Linked DNA regions of Nonomuraea africana. The protein of the gene in region 1 interacts with the protein of each later gene in a pairwise test. Links are inferred from orthologs where the notes say so. Each region holds a gene or a part of one and is shown in the gene's direction. Other genes may lie near its edges.

The links.
Region 2: the proteins of def (region 1) and H4W81_RS35005 interact in binary tests that used the Escherichia coli proteins (3 or more experiments, as listed by UniProt). The link is inferred for Nonomuraea africana from one-to-one orthologs.

Annotation. Positions count from the first base shown.
Region 1 is NZ_JADBEF010000001.1:639,716-642,987, reverse strand. Bases 1-2,961 are described here. They hold def (peptide deformylase), read left to right. Parts: upstream 1-1,217; coding sequence 1,218-1,706; downstream 1,707-2,961. Other genes in these bases: H4W81_RS02900 (aldehyde dehydrogenase family protein), read right to left, coding at 1,777-2,961; H4W81_RS02910 (ribose-5-phosphate isomerase), read right to left, coding at 650-1,117; H4W81_RS02915 (hypothetical protein), read left to right, coding at 277-522; H4W81_RS02920 (GNAT family N-acetyltransferase), read left to right, coding at 1-23. Outside these bases: more of H4W81_RS02900, read right to left, coding at 2,962-3,180. UniProt on the Escherichia coli protein: Removes the formyl group from the N-terminal Met of newly synthesized proteins. Requires at least a dipeptide for an efficient rate of reaction. N-terminal L-methionine is a prerequisite for activity but the enzyme has broad specificity at other positions.
Region 2 is NZ_JADBEF010000001.1:7,366,221-7,369,530, reverse strand. The notes cover bases 179-3,177. They hold H4W81_RS35005 (aspartate-semialdehyde dehydrogenase), read left to right. Parts: upstream 179-1,148; coding sequence 1,149-2,207; downstream 2,208-3,177. Other genes in these bases: H4W81_RS47910 (hypothetical protein), read right to left, coding at 2,633-3,177; H4W81_RS35010 (aspartate kinase), read left to right, coding at 179-1,152. In the rest of the region: more of H4W81_RS35010, read left to right, coding at 1-178; more of H4W81_RS47910, read right to left, coding at 3,178-3,310.

The DNA of each region.
Region 1 (3,272 bases):
CGTGGGCCGGCAACGTCTTCTGACCTGTCTCCGGTGTACCTGTCTCCGGTGCGGCTGTTTCCGGTGCATCTGTTTCCGGTGCATCTGGTTCCGGTACATCTGGTTCCGGTACATCTGGTTCCGGTACATCTGTTTTCTGGTGCGCCTGGTTCCCGTACACCAGGTTCCCGTACGGCAAGCCGGTCCGGCGCCTCCGCGGTCACATGGTCCCCTCCACCGCGGGCGCGCCGCCCAGCAGGACTTCGCTCCCCGCCGTCACGGCGTACAGTCGAGGTCATGGCGCTCCAGAGCTTGCAGATCACGGCGATCACCGCGATGCGGGCGAGAGACGTGTCGAAACCGTCGCAGGAGCAGCAGGAGGCCGCCGACCGGCGACCGCTGCGCGACGAGACGCCGCGCCGCGAGGCCAGGTCGCGGGACGAGAGTCCGCGCAGGGACGGCCGTCCGCGCGATGAGGGTTCACGCAGGGAGGGCCGCCCGCGGGTGGAGGGTTCGCGCCGCGATACCCGCCGCAAGCCATGACCCACAAGCCGTGACCCGCCGCGGGGCCGGACGGCCATCGCGCGGCGAGTGACAGGACAGCCGTCAGGCCAGCCGGCAGGGCGGCCGGACAGGCGGGCTTACGGGGCGGGGTTACGGCAGGGCGGGGTTACGGCAGGGCGGGCAGCTGGCCGATGGTCTCGTAGGAGGACAGCTGCGCGATGCGGCGGCTGTGGCGTGCCGCGCCCGAGAAGGCGGTGCCGAGGAAGACCTCGACGAACCTGGTCGCCTCCTCCTGGGTGTGCATGCGTGCGCCCACGCTGACGATGTTGGCGTTGTTGTGCTCGCGCGCCAGCTGCGCCGTCTCCTCGCTCCACGCCAGGGCCGCGCGGATGCCGCGCACCTTGTTGGCGGCGATCTGCTCGCCGTTGCCCGAGCCGCCGATCACGATGCCGAGGCTGCCGGGGTCGCCCGCGACCCCCTCCGCCGCGCGCAGCACGAAGGCGGGGTAGTCGTCCTCGGCGTCGTAGACGAACGGACCGCAGTCGGTCACCTCATGGCCGTGGTCCTTCAACCAGGTGGCAAGGTGGTTCTTCAGCTCATAGCCGGCATGGTCGGCACCGATGTAGACACGCACGCGTCCAGTCTCTCAGGTCCCTGGGGCGCGCTCGACTGTGGTCCCACGGTAGGGTAAGTGGCTCCGGCCAACCTCAGTCCTTACAGGAGTAGACGGCCCCATGCGCGAGATCCGCTACATCGGCGACCCGGTGCTGCGCACCCCAGCCGAGCCTGTCGTCGACTTCGACCGCGAGCTGCGCAAGCTGATCGACGAGATGTTCGACGCGATGTACGCCGCCGACGGCGTCGGCCTGGCCGGACCGCAGATCGGCGTGTCGCGCCGGCTGTTCGTCTACGACTGCAGCGGGCGCAAGGGCCACCTGATCAACCCGGTGCTCACCGTCGACGACCCCGAGGTGGTGCTCGACGAGGAGGGCTGCCTCTCGGTCCCGGGACGCGACACGGGCAAGCCGCTCTACGCGTCCACCCCGAGGGCGGCGGGCGTGTGCATCGAGGGGATGGACAGGCTCGGCAGGAAGGTCAAGCTCAGGGCCCGCGGACTGCTGGCGCGCTGCTTCCAGCACGAGACCGACCACCTCGACGGCACGCTCTACGTCGACCACCTGCCGAAGAACGAGGCTCGCCGCATTCTCCAGCGCACGCCCTGAACCGGTCGCCCAGGTTGGCCGCATGGGAGTTCTGAACGGCCGCGCCACGGGCGGGCTGATCCTCTAGCGGTCAGAGCTGGAGCGACTTGATCTCGAAGTACTCCTCGAGGCCGTGCTCGCCCAGCTCTCTGCCGATGCCCGAGTGCTTGTAGCCGCCGAAGGGCGCCTGCGGGTTGAACGGGCCTCCGTTGATCGAGACCTGTCCGGTCCGCAGGCGTCTCGCCACCGCGACCGCCCGTTCCTGCGTGCCCGCCCACACCGCGCCCGCCAGGCCGTAGCGGGTGCCGTCGGCGATCTGCACCGCCTGGTCCTCGCTGGTGTAGGGGATGATCGACAGGACGGGGCCGAAGATCTCCTCCTGCTCGATCGTCATCCCGGGCTCCACGCCCGCGAAGATCGTGGGCTCGATGAAGTAGCCGCGCTCGATCGGCGGCTCGGTGCCGCCGATGATGAGGCGCGCGCCCTCCTCCTGGCCGGTGTTGATGTAGCGGACCACCCGGTCGCGCTGCGCGGCGGAGACGAGCGGGCCCAGCCTGGTCGCCTCGTCGAAGGGGTCGCCGATGGTGTACTTGCGGGCCGCCTCGACCGCGAGGCCCACCGCCGTGTCGTACTGGTCGCGGTGGACGATCATCCGCGACCAGGCCGAGCAGGTCTGGCCGGAGTTGACGAAGGCGTTGGCGACGCCCGCCTTCACCGCGCTCGTGAGATCGGCGTCGGGCAGGATGAGGTTGGCCGACTTGCCGCCCAGCTCGAGCGCCACCCGCTTGACGCTCTCGGCGGCCAGCGCCGCCACGCGCCTGCCCGCCCTGGTCGAGCCCGTGAAGGAGACCATGTCGACCTCGGGGTGGGTGGCCAGCGCCTCGCCGACCACCGGCCCCCTGCCGCTGATCAGGTTGAACACACCGCGCGGCAGGCCGACGTCGTGGAAGATCTCGGCGAGCGCGTAGGCGGCCAGCGGCGCCACCTCGCTCGGCTTGAGCACCACCGTGCATCCCGCGGCCAGCGCGGGCGCGACCTTGCAGATGATCTGGTGCAGGGGGTAGTTCCACGGGGTGATCGCGGCGACCACGCCCACGGGCTCCTTCACCACGAGGGAGTTGCCGATCCTGGACTCTCGCGGGTGCGACTCGGCCAGCTGCGCGTAGGAGGCGAGGACGCCGGCGGGCATGAGCGTCTGCACCTTGAGCGCGAAGCCGTACGGCGCGCCCATGTCGGTGGCGATCGTCCTCGCGACGCTCTCGGCCCGCTCCTTCAGCAGGTCGGCGGCGGCGGCCAGCAGTTTGCCGCGCTCGGCGGGGGCCATGGCGGACCAAGAGGGGAAGGCCGCGCGGGCGAAGAGCACCGCCGCCTCCGCGTCATCAGGGGCGCCCGCGGGAACTCTGTCGATCGTCTCCTCGGTGGCCGGGTTGACGACGTCGATGCCCTCGCCCGAGACCGAGGCGGTCCACGCCCCGTTGATATAGAGATGACGCATGGTCCCCATCCTTGCGCGTCGAAGGTCACAAAGCGAGTGGCCGGCGCGTCACGCGGGGTGCCTGCCGTACCACCGCAACTCTGTCGCCTCCT
Region 2 (3,310 bases), 6.7 Mb from region 1 along the record:
GCGATGGGCGACACGACGGACGAACTGCTCGACCTGGCCGAGCAGGTGTCACCGCTGCCCCCTGGGCGCGAACTCGACATGCTGCTGACCGCGGGTGAGCGCATCTCGATGGCCCTGCTGGCGATGGCGATCGCCAACCTGGGCCACGAGGCGCGCTCGTTCACCGGCTCGCAGGCCGGCGTGATCACCGACTCCACGCACGGCAAGGCGCGCATCATCGACGTGACGCCGAGCCGTATCCGTGAGGCGCTCGACGAAGGCCAGATCGCCATCGTGGCCGGCTTCCAGGGCGTCTCGCAGGACACCAAGGACATCACCACGCTGGGCCGTGGTGGTTCCGACACCACCGCGGTGGCGCTGGCGGCGGCTCTGGAGGCCGACGTCTGCGAGATCTACACCGATGTCGACGGCATCTTCACCGCCGACCCCCGCATCGTGCCCCAGGCGCAGCAGATCCCCAGGATCTCCTACGAGGAGATGATGGAGATGGCCGCCTGCGGGGCGAAAATCCTGCACCTGCGCTGCGTCGAGTACGCTCGCAGGTTCAACCTGCCGATCCACGTGCGCAGCTCTTTCAGCACCAAGGAAGGCACGTGGGTCGTGGCCGACCCTTACACCGAAGGAACCGAGATGGAGCAGCCGATCATCTCCGGCGTCGCGCACGACCGGAGCGAGGCCAAGATCACCGTTGTCGGTGTTCCCGACAAGGTCGGAGAGGCTGCCGCGATCTTCAAAACGCTGTCCGAAGCCGAGATCAACATCGACATGATCGTGCAGAACGTCTCGGCGGCGGCGACGGGTCGTACCGACATCTCCTTCACGCTTCCCTCGACGGACAGCTCCACGGCGCTGGCCGCGCTGAAGCGCATCCAGGACCAGGTCGGGTTCGAGTCGCTGCAGTACGACGACCAGATCGGCAAGGTGTCGCTGGTGGGCGCGGGCATGCGCTCGCACCCCGGCGTCACCGCGACGTTCTTCGCCGCCCTCGCCGACGCGGGCGTCAACATCGAGATGATCTCCACCTCGGAGATCCGCATCTCGGTGATCGTGGGTCAGGACGGCGTCGACGCGGCCGTGGCCGCGGCGCACCGCGCGTTCGACCTCGACTCGGACCAGGTGGAAGCAGTGGTGTACGGAGGTAGCGGACGATGAGCAAGCCCACTCTCGCGCTGATCGGCGCGACCGGAGCGGTCGGCACCGTGATGCGCGAGCTGGTCTCGACCCGTGACGACGTCTGGGGCGAGATCCGTCTGGTCGCCTCGGCCCGCAGCGCGGGCAAGGTCCTCCAGGTCCGCGGCGAGGACGTCGTGGTCCAGGCGCTGGCCCCCGAGGTGTTCGACGGCGTCGACGTCGCCATCTTCGACGTCCCCGACGAGGTGTCGGCCGAGTGGGTGCCGGTGGCCGCCGCCCGCGGCGCCATCGCCATCGACAAGTCGGGCACGTTCCGGATGGAGCCCGACGTCCCGCTGGTCGTCCCCGAGGTGAACCCGCTCGACGCCCGTAACCGGCCGCGCAACATCATCTCGACGCCCAACTGCACCACGCTGTCGATGATGGCCGCGATCGGCGCGCTGCACGCGGAGTACACGCTCAAGGAGCTCGTCGTCGCCTCCTACCAGGCGGTGTCGGGCGCGGGCGTGGCGGGCCCCGCCCGGCTCTACGACGAGATCGAGGCGCTGGCGGGCGACCGCACGGTCGGCCAGAGCGCCGGTGACGTGCGCAAGGCGCTGGCCAACAAGCTCGAGGCCGACTCGCCGTTCCCCGCGCCCATCGCGTTCAACGTGGTGCCGTGGGCGGGCTCGTACAAGGAGGGCGGCTGGGCCTCCGAGGAGCTGAAGCTGCGCAACGAGTCACGCAAGATCCTCGGCATCCCCGACCTCAAGGTCTCGGCCACCTGCGTGCGGGTGCCGGTCGTCACCACGCACTCGCTGGCCGTCCACGCCAGGTTCGAGCGCGAGATCACGGTGGCCGACGCGCACCGCATCCTGGAGGCCGCGCCGACCGTGGTCCTCATGGACGACCCGGCCAACGGCGTGTGGCCGACGCCGGTCGACGTGGTGGGCACCGACCCGACCTACATCGGGCGCATCCGCCAGGCGGTCGACTTCCCGAACACGCTCGACATGTTCGTGTGCGGCGACAACCTGCGTAAGGGCGCGGCCCTCAACGCGGCGGAGATCGCCGAACTGGTGGCCGCCGAGTTCTGACCCGCCCGTAGTCCGAGCCGCCCTGGAACGGCCTTCCTGGGCGCTCTCAGCCCCCACCCGGCCCCCGGTCCGCACGACCGGGGGTCAGGTGTTGTCGGGTGCTTTCTGTTGTGCGGTGCTCTGTTGTGCGATGAGCCTCCCCGCCTTCTCTCCTTTACGGCAAGCCATCCCCACCGCCTCCGCGGTCACCGGCTGCCGTCCGTCCAAGGGACGCTCCTCGGGCGCACGTGCCCGGGCGCCGTTACGGACCGCCTGCCTCCCCAGGCCCGTTGAGACCGCCTTGCCAGGCCCGTTCTTACGGGTGTCCCGGGCGCCGTTGCGGTGCTCAGCCGGAGTCCTGCTGGGCGGCGCGCCTTCGACGGACGGCACCCCGCTGGGACGGAGGCGCTCGACGTGGCTGTGCCGTACAGAAGAACAAAGAAAGATCAGCGGAACAGAATGTCCCAGTGGTCGGATTCGCTGGCGAAGATGTCGCCGCTGGCGGAGCGGTAGAGGGCCGAGCCGTCGCTCCGGACGCCCGCCCTCGGGTACTTCTTGGTGATGTGGCGGTCGACGCACTTGTTGTGGCGGATGTCGATCTTGTAGCCCGCCGCGTGGCTGAAGGCGCCCGGCGCGTGGCCCGCCTCCGTGCCCCCGGTGACGACCACCGGGCAGCCGCTCTCCCGCTTCAGGTCGATCACCCCGACGAGCGTCTCCGACCTGATGGCCTGCATCGACGTGCAGACACTGTTGTGCCGGTCGGCGCAGTGGCCGCTGGACTTCCAGGTCAGCCCCGCGAGCGCGAGCTGGTCGGTGGCGAAGGCGTGCGAGACGCGCACCGCGTGGCGGGGCATGGCCCTGGACAGGAGCGCCTCGGACGCGCGCGCCCGGGACTGACGCGTCTCGAACCGGCGAGTCTGGGACGGACGCGTCCCGTGCCAGTGGTCCTGGGCCTGACGTGTCAGGTGCCAGTGGTTCTGGGCCGGACGTGTCCCGTGCCAGTGGGCGTGGGACTGACGCGTCCCGGACCAGTGCGTCTGAGACTGGCGCGCCTCGGGCCATTGGGCCTGGGACGGGCGGGTCTCAGGCCTGTGAGCCTGGGACGGGCGGGCCTCGGAGCGGCG